DNA from 3 places in the Clostridium sp. JNZ J1-5 genome. Region 1 is predicted to be linked to each of the others. Evidence: riboswitches for the same ligand, from Rfam matches in the RefSeq annotation. Region 1 holds a riboswitch; each other region holds the start of a gene.
The links. Region 1 has a riboswitch for S-adenosylmethionine ahead of metF (methylenetetrahydrofolate reductase [NAD(P)H]). Riboswitches for the same ligand answer to the same signal wherever they lie in the genome.
Positions count from the first base shown of each region.

Region 1 (5,518 bases):
TAGGAAATACTGCCTTCATTATATCTTCTTTACCATTTACAGAATTTATAACAGGCTTACCATTATAAGTTCTTGCAGCAGCCTCTATAACATCTGGACTTGAACTATCTATTTGAAGTGGAAGATTAATTATGGATTGTATCTCATTAATTGCTCTAACCATTGTCTTAACTTCATCTATCTCTGGTAATCCTACATTTACATCTAATATATCTGCTCCTGCTTCCATTTGATTTATAGCTTCATTTAATATATGTTCAATATCATTATTTACTAAGGCTTCTTTAAACTTTTTTTTGCCTGTAGGATTTATTCTCTCACCAACTACTTTTACTTCCTCCCCTAATATCACAGATTTTGAAGCTGAACATACAGCAGTTATATTTTTAGGGGTTATACCTATAGGCGATAATTCCTCCAATTCTTCTACTGTCTTTTTTATGTACTCCTCATTTGTGCCACAACATCCACCTAGTATTCTCACACCTTTTTTAGCCAAAATTTTCATATAATATGCAAATTCTTTTGGAGTTATATTATAAATTGTCTCTCCCTTTAAAACCTTAGGCAGTCCTGCATTTGGCTGAACTATAACTGGAATAGATGAATATTGTAAAATTTTTTCTACTATAGGTATTACTTCTTTTGGACCTAATGAACAGTTTACCCCAAGTGCATCAACACCTAATCCTTCTAAAAGAATAACCATACTAAGAGGGTCTGTTCCCGTAAAGGTTCTTTCTTTTTCCCCAAAAGTCATAGTACAAAATACAGGTAAATCACAGTTTTCTTTTGCAGCTAAAACTGCCGCCTTTGCTTCATATAAATCTGATATAGTTTCTATCAATATAAAATCACACCCTGCATTAACTCCAGCCACTACTTGCCTTTTAAAAATTTCATAAGCCCTTTCAAAGCTCAATGTTCCTATAGGTTTAAGCATTTGGCCAATTGGCCCTATATCAAGAGCTATATATTTTTCTCCTTTAGCTTCTTTTGAAATTGCTACTGCTTTAGTTATAATCTCTTCTACAGAATACTTTGTTTCCTTAAGCTTTAATTCATTTGCTCCAAATGTATTAGTAGTTATTACATTTGAACCAGCCTTAATATATTTTTCGTGTATACTTTTTATTATATCTGGATTCAAAATATTATACACTTCTGGAATTTCTCCAGCAGCAAGTCCCTCTTTCTGAAGCATTGTACCCATAGCTCCATCGAAGAATAGAAATCTTTCTTTTAGTATATTTTTAATCTCCACAATAGCTACCTCCTCTCTTAAATTCACACCATCTAGAATTATTGCACTTTCTGCACCCAGGATGATTGCTTACTATATTTTTATCTTGAAATCCTATAATGGCTGTTATTGATTTTCTTGGTATTAAAATATTTTCTTCAGTAACTGTAAGTCCAATATTTTTTTGTGTTTCTAAAACATTTAATATTTTTGATTGAATATCTATTGGAAAATCTCCATATCCCGGACTATATCTATAAGTTATTCCTAAGCCATATATTTTAGCTTCTTCTTTTATTAAGCTCTGAACCTCTTCACAAATCCATTCTATAGCAGTGGATGCACATGCATCTAGTATTAAAGCTTTTGTAAGATTAACCTTTTCATAATACTTTATTTTTGTTTCTATCTCATTTCCTAAAGTCATTGCTAAAACAGCACACATTTTTGAATCTTTAAGATGCTCTGCTATATCCCTACCTTCAAATACCAATTTACTTCCAATTATTTTTACTTCACTATTATCTATTTTTATATCAAAAATCTTATAGGTATATCTATAGTTAATATAGTTTTTTATTTCTTCAATAGATTTATTAATAAGACTCCAAACTTCATCATATATTATTCCTCTTTTATATCCTAAATATCTTAAAACTTCATCTCTATCAATGTACAAATATCTTCCTCCTATAATTTTTATTTTTAGTCTTATGCTATATTAAAACTATTTAATGCAGTTACTATTGACGATATATTAGCTACTATTTTCTTAGCTACCTCTGGATTATTCATAGTATAAATATGAATACCATCAATTCCAGAAGATAATAAATCAATAATCTGCTCAGTAGCATAAGCAATTCCAGCATCCTTTAAAGCCTCAGGTCTGTCTATATATTTATCAAGTATTTTTACAAACTTATCCGGAACATGAGCTCCGCAAAGAGAAGTTATTCTCTTAATCTGTCTACTATTTACAACTGGCATTATGCCAACTTCTATAGGAATATCTATCTTCATAAGTTCTGTTTTTTCTTTAAAGTTATAAAAAATATTATTATCGAAAAATAGCTGGGTAATGAGGAAGTCAGTACCTTTTTCAACTTTATTTTTTAAATTAAACAAATCATCTACAATACTCCTGCATTCAATATGTCCTTCTGGATAACATGTCCCTCCTATACAAAAATAGCTATCTTTTTTTATATGCTCTACTAAATCCACAGCATGTGTGTAATGGATAGGGTTTGGAAATTTCAAATTAGGATCTTGTGGAAAATCTCCTCTAAGAGCAAGAACATTTTCTATATTATTTTTCTTTAATTCATCCAAAATATTATCTATTTCTTCCTTTGAAGATGCTATACAAGTTAAGTGTGCTAAAGATTCTATATTATATTTATTCTTTATAATAGACGCTATTTCAACTGTTGCGTTCTTACTAGTGCCGCCCCCAGCACCGTAAGTCACACTTATATAATCAGGATTTAAAGGCGCCAAAGCATCTATAGTTTTATAGATACTTTCAATTGAATAATCTTTTTTAGGCGGAAATATTTCAAATGAAATTACAGGTTTTTTATTTAAAAACAAATTTTTTATAAACATAAAATGCCCCCTTTTAAATAAAAAAGCTGCTTTCCCATAAGAAAAGCAGCTTAAATATCTTTACATAATTTACACTTAACTAATTTTAGCAGCTTTCTTATCTCTCAAAATCAAAGATTTTGCAGGATTTGACACCGTTGTATTTTTTTAATACCGGTTGTCGGGTTTCAAAGGGCCAGTCCCTCCACCTCTCATGATAAGAATTCTTTCTATTTAATTAAAAACTATTCTAATACTTTTATATTATGCTGTCAATGTAAAATAAAATAACTTTTTTAGGTAATAATATATTTACATACGAACTTATGTTCGGTAATATATATTTAAGATATAATTGGTATAGGAGAACTATTATGGATATGTTGGAAAAGTTAAAGATACTATCAGATGCAGCTAAATATGATGTTTCCTGTTCTTCCAGTGGAAGTAGCAGAAAAAATTCTAAAGGAGGTATAGGCAATGCCAGCTCTAGTGGAATATGCCATAGTTTTACTGCAGATGGAAGATGTATTTCATTACTTAAAATTTTACTTACAAACTACTGCTGTTATGATTGTGCCTACTGTATAAATAGATATTCTAATGACCTTCCTAGAGCAACTTTTACCCCTGATGAAATAGCTGACTTAACAATAAATTTTTATAAACGTAATTATATTGAAGGCTTATTCTTAAGTTCTGCAGTTTTTAAAAATCCTAACTATACTATGGAACAGATGCTAAAAGTTGTATCTAAACTTAGAAATGAACATAACTTTAATGGATATATACATATAAAAGCAATACCGGGAGCAGATCCAATATTAATTAAGAAAGCTGGGGAACTTGTAGATAGAATGAGTATAAATATTGAACTTCCTTCCTCATCTAGTCTTAAGTTACTAGCTCCGCAAAAAACTAAAGAAAATATATTAAAACCTATGTCTTTTATAGGATCTCAAATTGCTGTTTCAAAATATGAAAAAAAGTTATATAGAAATGCTCCTTCTTTCGTTCCAGCAGGCCAGAGTAGCCAGCTTATTATTGGTGCAACACCTGAAAGTGATTTGCATATTTTAAAGCTCTCTGAAAATCTATATAAACGCTTTGGATTAAAAAGAGTCTACTATTCAGCTTATGTGCCAGTATCAAATAATCCAAAGTTACCTGCACTAAATAGTCCTCCTCTATTAAGAGAACATAGACTTTACCAAGCAGACTGGCTTCTTAGATTTTACGGATTTTCGGCAAAGGATTTGTTAAATGAAAACAATCCAAATTTCGATGTACACCTGGACCCTAAAACTGATTGGGCTCTTAGAAATATAGATAAATTTCCAATAGAGATTAATAAAGCCTATGCAAAAGATCTTATAAAAATACCTGGTATTGGAGTAAAATCAGTACGGAAAATTGCCCTTGCTAGAAGAGTCCACTCTTTAAGTTTTGAGGATTTAAAAAAGTTGGGTGTGGTTCTAAAAAGAGCTCAATATTTTATAACCTGCAACGGAAGATATTATGGTCAAGTAGATTTTAAAGATATATTAATAAGAGAAAAGTTAGTAAGTGATGCAACTAATAAATTTAAATCAAATCCTATCTATAATGCTAAAAAAAATTATGAACAGCTTTCTTTTCTCTCCTCTCCTCCAGCCATATACCGCCCAGATGATGCTTATACAAGCATCACTGGAGAACTTTAAGAAGGTGAAATAAATGATTTGCTATATCTATGATGGCAGTTTTGAAGGCCTATTAACATCAATATATGAGGCATATTACAGAAAAGATAAACCTGAAGAAATATTTAGAGAAGATGAATTTATTCCTACTCTTATAACAAATCCGATTTATATAAAAAAAGATATGTCCAAATTTTCTAAGGTTTATGATGCTATTAGAAATAAAATTTCTTATAATTCTTTAAGATATGTATTTTATGTGTATCTCTCTGATATAGAAGGCTCTAGTACTTTAATCTATAAATACATAAAACTTGGTTTTAAATTAGGGAAAGATTTAGATATGCATCTTTACAAAGATTGTGTACTAAGAGTACATCAAATAGTAAAGAAAGTATTTGGAGAATATCATAGAATGCTTGGTTTTGTTAGATTTAACAGTATAAATAATAAATTTCTCTACTCACCTATAGAGCCAGATCATAATATACTAGCACTTATAACTCCTCATTTTACTAAGCGTCTTTCTAATGAAAATTTTATTATTCATGACCTAAAAAGAGGAATAGCCGCTGTATATGACAAAACTGATTGGTCTATTACTGAACTTTCTAAAGAATATGGATTAACCTTGCTTAGCAAGCATGGTAATTCTCTTTATGAAGAATTATGGAAAAGCTATTTCAAAAGCACCACTATTAAGGATAGAATAAATCCAAAACTTCAAATGGCACATATGCCAAAGCGTTATTGGAGCTTTCTAACAGAAGTCAATTAATTTTAAAGACCTTACTAGTAAATCCTAGTAAGGTCTAAAATATTTTATATTAATATATCTCTCTTTTTAAATACTACATGGGAAATAACGTAACTTACTATTGTCCATCCTAAAAGTATAGCTATAGAGAAAGTTGGTGTAATAACAGGATTGTTAGACCTTAGTGCAATATTTCCTGTTATTATTTTTGAAGGATCTCCAAAAGTAGTAAATAAGTAATGAGCA
Region 1 covers NZ_CM132773.1:3,232,776-3,238,293, reverse strand. Annotated here, with positions in the region: gene ACWW38_RS15465 (homocysteine S-methyltransferase family protein) at 1-1,264, opposite strand, end outside; gene ACWW38_RS15460 (methionine synthase) at 1,254-1,922, opposite strand; gene metF (methylenetetrahydrofolate reductase [NAD(P)H]) at 1,955-2,854, opposite strand; SAM riboswitch class I at 2,949-3,057, opposite strand; gene ACWW38_RS15450 (putative DNA modification/repair radical SAM protein) at 3,208-4,536, shown strand; gene ACWW38_RS15445 (TIGR03915 family putative DNA repair protein) at 4,550-5,293, shown strand; gene ACWW38_RS15440 (ABC transporter permease subunit) at 5,338-5,518, opposite strand, start outside.

Region 2 (5,518 bases), 620 kb from region 1:
AATAGGCATTTCTCCATTATTAATTTTATGAGCATTTACTACAATCATACTTTCTTCAGCTTGCCTAAATATATCTTTTAATCTTACAACCTTTACGCACTTGCTCTCTATTAAATCTCTTAATACATTTCCTGGTCCTACAGAAGGTAATTGGTCTGCATCACCAACTATTATAAGTCTTGTTCCCATAGGAATTGCCTTAAGTAAGTTATTCATAAGCAATATATCTATCATGGATGCTTCATCAATTATCAATACATCGCATTGTAATGGAGATTCTTCCCCTCTTGAAAATTCCATATCATCTTCATCGCTAAATCCAAGCTCTAAAAGTCTATGTATGGTCTTAGCTTCTCTTCCAGTAGCTTCACTCATTCTCTTAGCTGCTCTTCCAGTTGGTGCTGCCATAAATACAGTCATAGCTGAGTTTTCAAATATTTCTGTTATACATTTTATTATTGTAGTCTTCCCTGTACCAGGTCCCCCTGTTATTATTTCTAACCCATTTTGAAATGCACCTTCTATGGCCTCAATTTGAGTTGGAGCAAAAGTAATATTATTATTTTTTTCAAAACTTTTTATTTCTTCATCTATATCAATTTTAATATTATCATAGCTACTGGTGGAAAGCGTAAGTATCTTGCTTGTAACAGATAGTTCACAATAATAATAAGGCATGGTAAATACACATTCCTCATTGTTGATTATCTCTACCTTAAGTTTTCCATTTAGAACGGATTCCTGTATATTTTGAATTATATCTTCATTTGGAATTCCTAGTATACTTTGGGCTTCTTTAGTCAACTTAGTTAAAGGCATGTATGTATTTCCCATACTACAAAATTGATTTACTATATATCTTATACCACACTGTATTCTAAATGGAGAATTACTCTCTATCCCTAGGCTTCTTGCTATTTTATCAGCTGTTTTGAATCCAATACCTGAGATTTCATCGGTTAAAGCATATGGATTCTCTTTCACTGCATTTATTGAATTTGCTCCGTATCTTTTATGGATTTTAATACATTGCTTAACAGTAACTCCATAAGTCTGAAGGAACACCATTATATTCCTTATCTCTCTTTGTTTTGCATAAGATTTAGATATAGTCTCTATCTTTTTTATTCCTATACCATCTATTTCTTTTAATCTTTCTATATTTTCATCTAATATCTCTAAGGTTTCTTCCCCAAAGTGCTCTACAATTTTTTTTGCAGTAACTGGTCCTATTCCTGATATTATACCTGAAGATAGATATTTTTCTATTCCCTCTAGTGAAGTTGGAACTATCTCTTCACATGAACTCACTTTAAATTGTTCACCAAATTGAGGATGATTAAACCATTCACCCTGAATTTTTAAATTTTGCCCTTCTGATATATAAGGTATGAATCCAGTTATAGTGATTTTCTTTTTCTTATCCTTTATATGTGCTACTACATATCCATTATTTTCGTTTTTAAAAACTATTCCCTCTACTGTTCCTTGTACTTCAGCCATAAAATCGCTCCTAAAATATAATTAACTTAAGTTAATTATAAGGTATATGCCTAACACTTCTCAACTATTATGTATTATTTAATATTTTTACCATGATTTTATTTAATAAACCTAAAGCTACTTATCTGCTCCATATAAAAAAAGCTAATATCACTATGATATTAGCTTTTTATACTAAAATGTTTAATTCAATTATTATATATATTTTTTGATAGCTTCTACTTTATCTAGCTGTTCCCATGGAAGTTCTACATCAGTTCTTCCAAAGTGCCCATAAGCTGCTGTTTGTCTATATAATGGTCTTCTTAATTCTAAATCTCTAATTATTGCACCAGGTCTTAAGTCAAATACTTTGTTAACTATTTCTACTATTTTATCGTCTTCAACTTTTCCTGTTCCAAAAGTATTTACTAAAAGTGATACTGGGCGAGCAACACCTATCGCATAAGCTAAACCTATTTCAAGTTTATCTGCAACTCCAGCTGCTACCAAGTTTTTAGCAACCCATCTTGCTGCGTAAGCTGCTGATCTGTCAACTTTTGTTGGATCTTTTCCTGAAAAAGCTCCGCCACCATGTCTTCCGTATCCACCATAAGTATCAACTATAATCTTTCTTCCTGTTAATCCTGTATCTCCATGTGGTCCACCGATAACAAATCTTCCTGTTGGATTTATGTAGTACTTTGTTTTGTCATCTAACCATTCATTAGGAATTATAAATCTTATTACATGTTCCATAAGATTTTTACGTATTTGCTCTTGTGTAACTTCTGGATCATGTTGAGTTGAAACAACTATAGCATCTATTCTTACAGGTTTATCATCCTCATATTCAACTGTAACTTGAGTTTTACCATCCGGTCTTAAGTATGGTAATATACCGTTCTTTCTAACCTCTGTTAATCTTCTTGAAAGCTTATGTGCCATACTTATAGGAAGAGGCATATATTCTGGTGTTTCATTAGAAGCAAATCCAAACATAAGTCCTTGATCTCCAGCTCCTATTGCCTCAACTTCGTCTTTTTCACCTTCTCTTGACTCTAGGGCTTCATCTACACCCATAGCTATATCTACTGATTGTTCATCAATTGCTGTCAATACAGCACATGTTTCAGCGTCAAATCCATATTTAGCTCTTGTATATCCTATATCTGTAACGACTTCTCTTACAAGCTTTGAAATATCAACATAACAGTTCGTGGATATTTCTCCCATAACCATAACCATTCCAGTTGTAACCGCCGTTTCACAAGCTACCCTTCCATTAGGATCTTTTTCTAAAATAGCATCCAAAATAGCATCTGAAATTTGGTCACACATTTTATCTGGATGTCCTTCTGTTACTGATTCTGAAGTAAACAATCTTCTCATTCTAAAATCTCCTTTCTAAAAAAAAATAAAACCCCTTCTTAATTGAAGAGGTTGATTGCGTGATTATCATGATTTCTTATCTTGCAGATTAAATCTGCAGGAATTAGCACCTTAGTACAACAGTACCGGTTGCTGGGTTTCACAGGGCCAGTCCCTCCACCTCTCTTGATAAGATTTTTTCTTATCTATTATTTAATTTTACTTAAGCAAAATAATATTATCACAGTATAATATCCATGTCAATAACATGAAGCTTAACTTATCATTAATTTTACAAATATTTATTTTATACAAATATTTAATTTGATTTATATAAATTTAAAAATAGGAGGTTTTAACTGAATTTAAAATCAACATTCATATAAAACAAAAATAAAAAAAGACATCAACATTGATGTCTTCTATGGTGGAGGAGGATGGATTCGAACCATCGAAACGAAACGTAACAGATTTACAGTCTGCCCCCTTTGGCCACTCGGGAACTCCTCCATATTAACTTTTAAAAAACTTAACAGCTACCAACTTCTCTAAAAATAAATGGTGGGCACAACAGGGCTCGAACCTGTGACCCCCTGCTTGTAAGGCAGATGCTCTCCCAGCTGAGCTATGCGCCCATTTATTTATATGGTGGAGGAGGATGGATTCGAACCATCGAAACGAAACGTAACAGATTTACAGTCTGCCCCCTTTGGCCACTCGGGAACTCCTCCGAAATTGGTGCTGGCACCAGGACTTGAACCCGGAACCTACTGATTACAAGTCAGTTGCTCTACCAGTTGAGCCATGCCAGCATGCTTATTTATTTTTTATTTTCAGCGTTTTACCGCGTCAACGAATATTAGTATACCTAGAACTAGCACTTATTTCAACTCTAACTTTTGTTATTTAAATGAAATTACAAGCATATTGCTCTTAATTTCACCACATTACTTCGAATTACTTATACATTTATATCAATTATTCATCTCCTTTTTCCTTTTAATTCTATTATATTTTCTTTTTTTATTAATTTTTATTTCATATAGTATATATGCTTTTCATATAAATTATCAAGGAGGTGTCGTTCTTGAATAAAGTCAGAGTCCACTATAAAGATAATCTATCTTATTACGAAATAGCATATTTTTTAAAAGATTACATGGATGAAAATTCTGTTATAGTATGTATTGGTACTGACAGATGTATAGGAGATTGTCTAGGGCCATTAGTAGGAACATTATTAAAAAATGAAAACTTCCCACTAAAAGTATATGGAACTATTTCTGAACCTATACACGCTTTAAATATAGATAAACAGCTTCAGCAGATAAAAAAACTTCATCCCTCTTCTAGTATAATAGGCGTTGATGCTTGTTTAGGAGAAATGAAAAACATAGGGGAAATACAAGCTCGCGATTATCCTATACATCCTGGAAAAGGTGTAGGTAAAATTTTACCTGAAGTTGGGGAAACCTCCATAATAGGTATTGTGGACTCTAGTGATAATAACGAGCTATTTACAAATAGGAATATACGCCTAGATTTAATTATGGAAATGGCCAAAGTCATTACTCACTCTCTAATCCATTCATATTACCTTTCACAATTACATGATAAAAATATGGATAACATAATATAAATATCATATGTTTTAAGCTATCCTTAACTTCTCATAATTCCAAAATAATTTTAAATAAAATATACGCTCCATAATTTTAAGATTATAGAGCGTATATTTTATAACTTATATAATAAGTATATATATTAGTCTATTAGGTTTATATCCTGCCCCTTATAAGATGCATCAATCTTATCTAGGTAGCTTAGTACATCTCCAGTGCCTAGAGCAACTGATGAAACTGAATCTTGAGCAACATGTACGGGAACTTTAGTTACTTCCTCTATTAACTTATCCAATCCATTTAATAAGGATCCGCCACCTGTCATTACAATTCCTCTATCAGCTATATCTGCTGCTAATTCAGGTGGAGTTTTTTCTAAAACTGAGTGAGTACAATCTGCAATAGCATTTACCGCCTCACTCAATGCTTCTCTCATCTCTTCTGAGGATACACTTATATTTTTAGGGAGTCCTGTTATTAGATCTCTTCCTCTTATTTCCATACTTATATTCTCTTCTCTTTTATATGCGGTTCCAATATTCATCTTTAATTCTTCTGCTGTTCTTTCTCCAATCATGAGTTTATGTTTTTTTCTTATGTACTTTATTATTGATTCATCGAAGCTATCCCCGGCAACTTTAATGGAACTTCTTACAACCATTCCACCAAGAGAGATTACTGCTATGTCTGTCGTTCCCCCTCCAATGTCTATTACCATATTACCACTAGCTTTTGTTATATCTAACCCAGCTCCAATAGCTGCTGCCAAAGGCTCTTCTATTAAGAACACTTTTTTTGCTCCTGCATTAACAGCTGCGTCCTTAACAGCTCTCTTTTCTACTTCAGTAGCTTCACAAGGAACACAAATTACAACTCTAGGAGCACCTACTCTTCTTTTTCCACAGGCTTTTCTAATAAAATGTTTTAACATCTTTTCTGTTATATCATAATCTGATATTACCCCATCCCTTAAAGGACGAATTGCAACTATGTTGCCTGGAGTTCTTCCAATCATTTGTCTAGCTTCTTCGCCTACTGCCAAT
Region 2 covers NZ_CM132773.1:2,613,843-2,619,360, reverse strand. Annotated here, with positions in the region: gene recD2 (SF1B family DNA helicase RecD2) at 1-1,503, opposite strand, end outside; gene metK (methionine adenosyltransferase) at 1,699-2,874, opposite strand; SAM riboswitch class I at 2,948-3,049, opposite strand; tRNA gene ACWW38_RS12635 (tRNA-Tyr) at 3,279-3,363, opposite strand; tRNA gene ACWW38_RS12630 (tRNA-Val) at 3,413-3,488, opposite strand; tRNA gene ACWW38_RS12625 (tRNA-Tyr) at 3,500-3,584, opposite strand; tRNA gene ACWW38_RS12620 (tRNA-Thr) at 3,590-3,665, opposite strand; gene yyaC (spore protease YyaC) at 3,941-4,492, shown strand; gene mreB (rod shape-determining protein MreB) at 4,618-5,518, opposite strand, start outside.
Region 2: another riboswitch for S-adenosylmethionine. It lies ahead of metK (methionine adenosyltransferase); the one in region 1 lies ahead of metF (methylenetetrahydrofolate reductase [NAD(P)H]).

Region 3 (5,518 bases), 1.7 Mb from region 1:
ATGTATAAATTTATGTATAAACAGTTAAAACATACTTTAATTGCTATTAACCCCTTTATTATCAGCATTTACAACATTCTAAATAAAGGTTTAATTTATAATTATAAAAAAAAGTGCATAGTGGAACTAACTTCTCACTATTGCACTCTTTATTTCTGTGATTATATCTTCTTAACTATTTAGGTTCTTATGTTTGGATCATAAGGCGTCTCTTGATAAACATAATAATTAAGCCAGTTGGAGAATATTAAATTAGCGTGAGCTCTCCATCTTACAATAGGCTCTTTTTTAGGATCATCACCTATAAAATAGTTTTTAGGTATCTCTATATTCAATCCCTTTGAAATATCTCTAAGATATTCAGATTTTAAGGTTATATCATCATATTCTGAATGGCCTGTAATAAATATCTGTTTTCCATCTTTAGAAGCTACTATATACACTCCTGCCTCTTCTGATTCTGACAAAATTTCAAGTTTTTCAACCTTTTCAATATCATTTTTCAATACCTCTGTATAGCGGGAGTGAGGTACATAAAATTCATTATCGAAACCTCTTAAAAGTTTCACTCCACTATTTGTTATAGTGTGTTTAAAAACACCAAACATCTTTTTAGAGAGATGATATTTAGGAATCCCAAAATGGTGATAGAGTCCTGCCTGCGCTCCCCAGCATATATGAAGTGTAGAAGTTACATTAGAAGCTGAAAAATCCATAATTTCTTTTAGTTCATTCCAGTAATCGACCTCTTTAAAATCTAAATGCTCAATTGGCGCACCAGTTATTATCATGCCATCAAACTTTTCATCTTTTATATCTTTAAAGCTATTATAGAAGCTTTCTAAATGCTCCTCAGATGTATTTTTTGATTTGTGCTCTTCAATATGAAGTAATTTAATCTCCACTTGAAGAGGAGTATTCCCAAGTAATCTTAAAATTTGAGTTTCTGTTTGAATTTTGGTTGGCATTAAATTCAGTATAACTATTTTTAAAGGTCTGATATCTTGATGTAATGCTCTATCTTCATACATCACAAATACATTTTCATCCCCAAGAATTTTTGCTGCAGGAAGATTTTTGGGTATTATAATTGGCATACTTTCTTTCTCCTTATCTTATTATAATACTTATATTAACAGAGTTCTTTGCTTCGGAGGGAGTTTTTACTCCCATGAGAGTATTAGAGCGGGTAGTCATCGGATTAGTTCCCTAAATTCTCTAAAGACTGTTGAAAATCAGCTATAATATCTTCAATATCTTCGATTCCTACAGAAACCCTAATTAAGTCTGGTGTAACTCCTGATGCTACCTGCTGCTCTTCATTCAATTGTCTATGTGTTGTACTAGCAGGATGAATTACTGATGTTCTTGCATCTCCTAAATGAACTACTAAAGCAGCTAATTCTAGATTTCTAATGAATTTCTTACCTGCTTCAATTCCTCCATTTATTCCAAAAGTTAATATACCGCTAGCCCCTTTAGGCAAATATTTTTTAGCTAGAGGATAGGTAGTATGGCTTTCAAGGAGAGGATAGCTTACCCAGCTTACTTTTTCATGTTTCTCTAGGTATTTAGCTAACTTAAAAGCATTTTCACTATGTCTTTCCATTCTTAAATGTAGTGTTTCAAGTCCCAGATTAAATAAAAAGGCATTAAAAGGACTTGTGCAAGTTCCTAGGTCTCTTAAAAGCTGAACACGAACTTTCACTATATATGCTGCATTTCCAAACTTCTCAACATATTTAACTCCATGGTAACTTGGATCTGGTTCTATAAGCTCTAGATATTTTCCATTGTCCCAATTGAAATTTCCACCATCTACAATGATTCCACCTATACTGGTAGCATGACCGTCAATATATTTTGTTGTAGAATGAACAACTATATTAGCTCCAAGTTTTAGCGGGTTGCAAAGATATGGAGTTGCTATTGTATTATCTACAATAAAAGGCACTTGCTTTTTCTTTGCGACTGATGAAAACTTTTCAAAATCCAAAATATTTAATCCTGGATTCCCTATGGTCTCACCAAAAATAGCTCTTGTATTTTCTTTAAAGCACTTTAATATTTCTTCTTCATCTGAATCTGGATTTACAAAAGTTACATCTATTCCAAATTTCTTTAAGGTTGTTGAAAGCAGACTAAAAGTTCCGCCATAAAGTGTAGATGCAGCAACTACATGATCTCCTGTTTTACAAATGTTTAATATAGCTAAAGCAGTAGCTGTTTGACCTGCTGATACAGCGACAGCTCCAACGCCCCCTTCAAGAGCACTAACTTTTTCTTCAAAGGCAGCTACAGTAGGATTACTGATTCTAGAATACATATGCCCCTCTGCCTCTAAATCGAATAATGCTGCTACTTGGTCTGGATCCTCATATTTATAAGTTGTGCTTTGATAAATTGGTAATACTCTTGTCTCTCCTGCTTTTGGCGTATATCCTCCTTGTATACATATAGTCCCCTTTTTCCAATTTTTACTCATAAAAATTGCCCCCTTTTACATAATTTATGCTCTGTTTTAAATGAATGCTGATTTTTACATTCATTTAAAACTTTCCATGTAGCCCCCTACATGTTCATTAGTGTTAGTTTAACGCGTTATACTATTTTGCATAAAAAAAACCGCTTCAATCTCTCGATAAGAAGCGGTTATAATTACTTATGCATTAGACTATTAATTTAAATAGCCTACTCCCTTCTTATCTTTCAGGATATTTCCTGCAGGAATTAGCACATTTCTAGTTTAAAGCTTTAAACTAGCTGTTGCCGGGTTTCATCGGGCCAGTCCCTCAACCACTCTTGATAAGATTAATCTTTTATTCAATTTTAAAATTAATTTTACACATGATTTCATTGTGTGTCAAGAAGTTTTTTACAATTTATATAAAAACACGTAAGTACTTGCCTACGTGTTTTGTGTTTTATATTATTGAGCTTGATTTTATTTCTTTCCAATCACTTTTCAATAAGTCCATAAATACTACACTAGAAAATATACCAATCCTGCTGTCAAAATAAGCTTCTCTAATTATACCTACTTCTTTAAAACCTAATCTTTTGTACAGTCCTTGAGCTTTTATATTATCTATCATAGTAGTTAATTCTATTTTATTTAAATTTAAAAATTTGAATAGAAAATCAATAAAATAATATAGTGCATCATAGCCATATCCTTTTTCTTGCTCTTTTATATAACATATTTTTATACCTATTTCAGCCTTTTGGTTTCTTGCATCCCAGTTCATATAATTGATTTCACCAATAGGAACTAAATCATCTTTTCTTAGTATAATGAATCTTTTGCTTTCAGGAAACATAGAACAATCTTCAATTTGATCTACAATACATTTTCTTATACTATCTTTGCTTTGTAAAGTTCCAAAAGCATTTCCTGAATGCTCCATCATCAGCTCATCATTCCACCATTTGTGAAAATATTCTTCATCTCCTAGTTCTAGCTGTCTAATTATAACTTTTTTCCCTTTAATCATAATTATTCTCCTTGCAGTTGCTTTCAATTTGATATATAACAACTTTAGACATTTTACCTAAGCTTATAAAGTACAACTAAATTCAACTTTACATTTGTTCTATATAAAAATTATACCATATATACATGAATTATTAAAAAATTTCATAATAAATTTGATAAATATTTAACTTATATATTACAGATATTAATTCAATGTTATAATTTTAGTACTAATAAAAGAGGTGAAAAATATGCTGAGTTTTGTAGTTGCAGTATCTCAAAATAATGTAATTGGTAAAGATAATAATCTTCCTTGGAAAATTCCTGAAGATTTAAAACATTTTAAAGAGATAACTCTATCTAAAACTAAAACAATGATTATGGGTAGAAAAACTTTTGAGGCCCTTCCAAGTGTACTTCCTGGAAGAAAGCATATAGTGTTAACTGGAAATAGAGATTATAATATGGAAAATATAAATGTGAAAGTTATCCACAGTGTTGATGAAATAAATCCACTTATTCACAGTAAAGAAGAATACTTTGTAATAGGAGGAGGAGAAATTTTTTCTGAATTGATGCCATATGCAAAGAAGATATATCTTACCATAATACATCATGACTTTCAAGGAGATACTTTTTTCCCTGGATATAATAAAAATGATTGGAAAATAACCGAAATGCATAAAGGAACTGTAGATGAAAATAATAAATTTAACCACACTTACTTAACTCTTGAAAAAATATAAAGCTTATATACTTTATGATGTAAATACCGCACTAATTTACTAGTGCGGTACTTGCCATATTATTCTTCATCGTAAAAATCTAAAAACGAATATTTTTGTCCTTTTTTCTCCCAACCTAAAATAGAATCTATATTTACATTTTGTGCTGATTGAAAAATTGACTTTTCAACATCCTTAAAGTTTTTCTTTAATTCTCTAATAAGTTCTTTAATCTCACGACGTTTGCTTGAAGTCTTTTGTGCTGCTACTATACATCCACAGTTCATAGGTGTAATTCCAGAATTTGATGTATATCTTTTAATGTCATCTTCATGTATATAGTAAAGTGGTCTTATAAGTTCTAGACCTTCAAAATTTGTAGACTTAAGCTTAGGTTTCATTGTTTTAAAGTTACCAGCATAAAGTACATTTAATAATGTAGTTTCAATAACATCATTAAAATGATGTCCTAGTGACAACTTATTACATCCCAATTCTTGAGCTTTTGAATATAGAGAACCACGACGCATTCTTGCACACATATAACATGGATAATCCCCTGCAATACGATCAACCACTTCAAAAATACCTGACTCAAATATTTTTACTGGAATATTTAAATATTCACAGTTATCAAGAAGTAATTTTCTATTAGTATCGTGAAAACCTGGATCCATTGCAATAAATTCTAATTCGAATTTAATTTGTCCATGTCGTTGAAGCTCTTGAAATAGCTTTGCCATTAACAAACTATCTTTTCCTCCAGATATTGCTACTGCAACTCTATCTCCTTCTTCAACTAATTTATAATCTTTAATTGCTCTAGTAAACTTTGTCCATATATGCTTTCTATATGATTTTATTATGCTTCTTTCAATATCTTTTAATGGCTTTTTTTCACTTGAAGGGATTAATATTTCACAACCACTTCCTGATAGCTTACCCATACTAGCACCTCTTTTTATCTATAAAAGTATTTTCTACTCTTTTCTCTTAGTAATTAACATTCTTATATATTCTATTTCAAAATTGATAAAAATTCAATTATTTTTCATTTTCCAAATGCTGCCTAACCCTCTGCTTTATGATTCCCACAATAGCAGGTAACATGGAAATTGTTGCTACTAATACAATAACAACTTCTAGATTATTCCTAACTACCTGCAAACTTCCAAAATAATATCCTGCAAATAAAAACACAAGCACACGCAATAATCCTCCAATAGCTGCATATCCTATAAGCCTAGAAAAATTCATAGCGCCAAGCCCTGCCACAAAGGCAATAAAACTTCGGACTACTGGAATGAATCTTCCCATT
Region 3 covers NZ_CM132773.1:1,561,329-1,566,846, forward strand. Annotated here, with positions in the region: gene metA (homoserine O-acetyltransferase MetA) at 180-1,097, opposite strand; gene ACWW38_RS07410 (O-acetylhomoserine aminocarboxypropyltransferase/cysteine synthase family protein) at 1,202-2,485, opposite strand; SAM riboswitch class I at 2,700-2,812, opposite strand; gene ACWW38_RS07415 (GNAT family N-acetyltransferase) at 2,925-3,494, opposite strand; gene ACWW38_RS07420 (dihydrofolate reductase) at 3,727-4,221, shown strand; gene ACWW38_RS07425 (tRNA 2-thiocytidine biosynthesis TtcA family protein) at 4,281-5,147, opposite strand; gene ACWW38_RS07430 (VTT domain-containing protein) at 5,245-5,518, opposite strand, start outside.
Region 3: another riboswitch for S-adenosylmethionine. It lies ahead of ACWW38_RS07410 (O-acetylhomoserine aminocarboxypropyltransferase/cysteine synthase family protein); the one in region 1 lies ahead of metF (methylenetetrahydrofolate reductase [NAD(P)H]).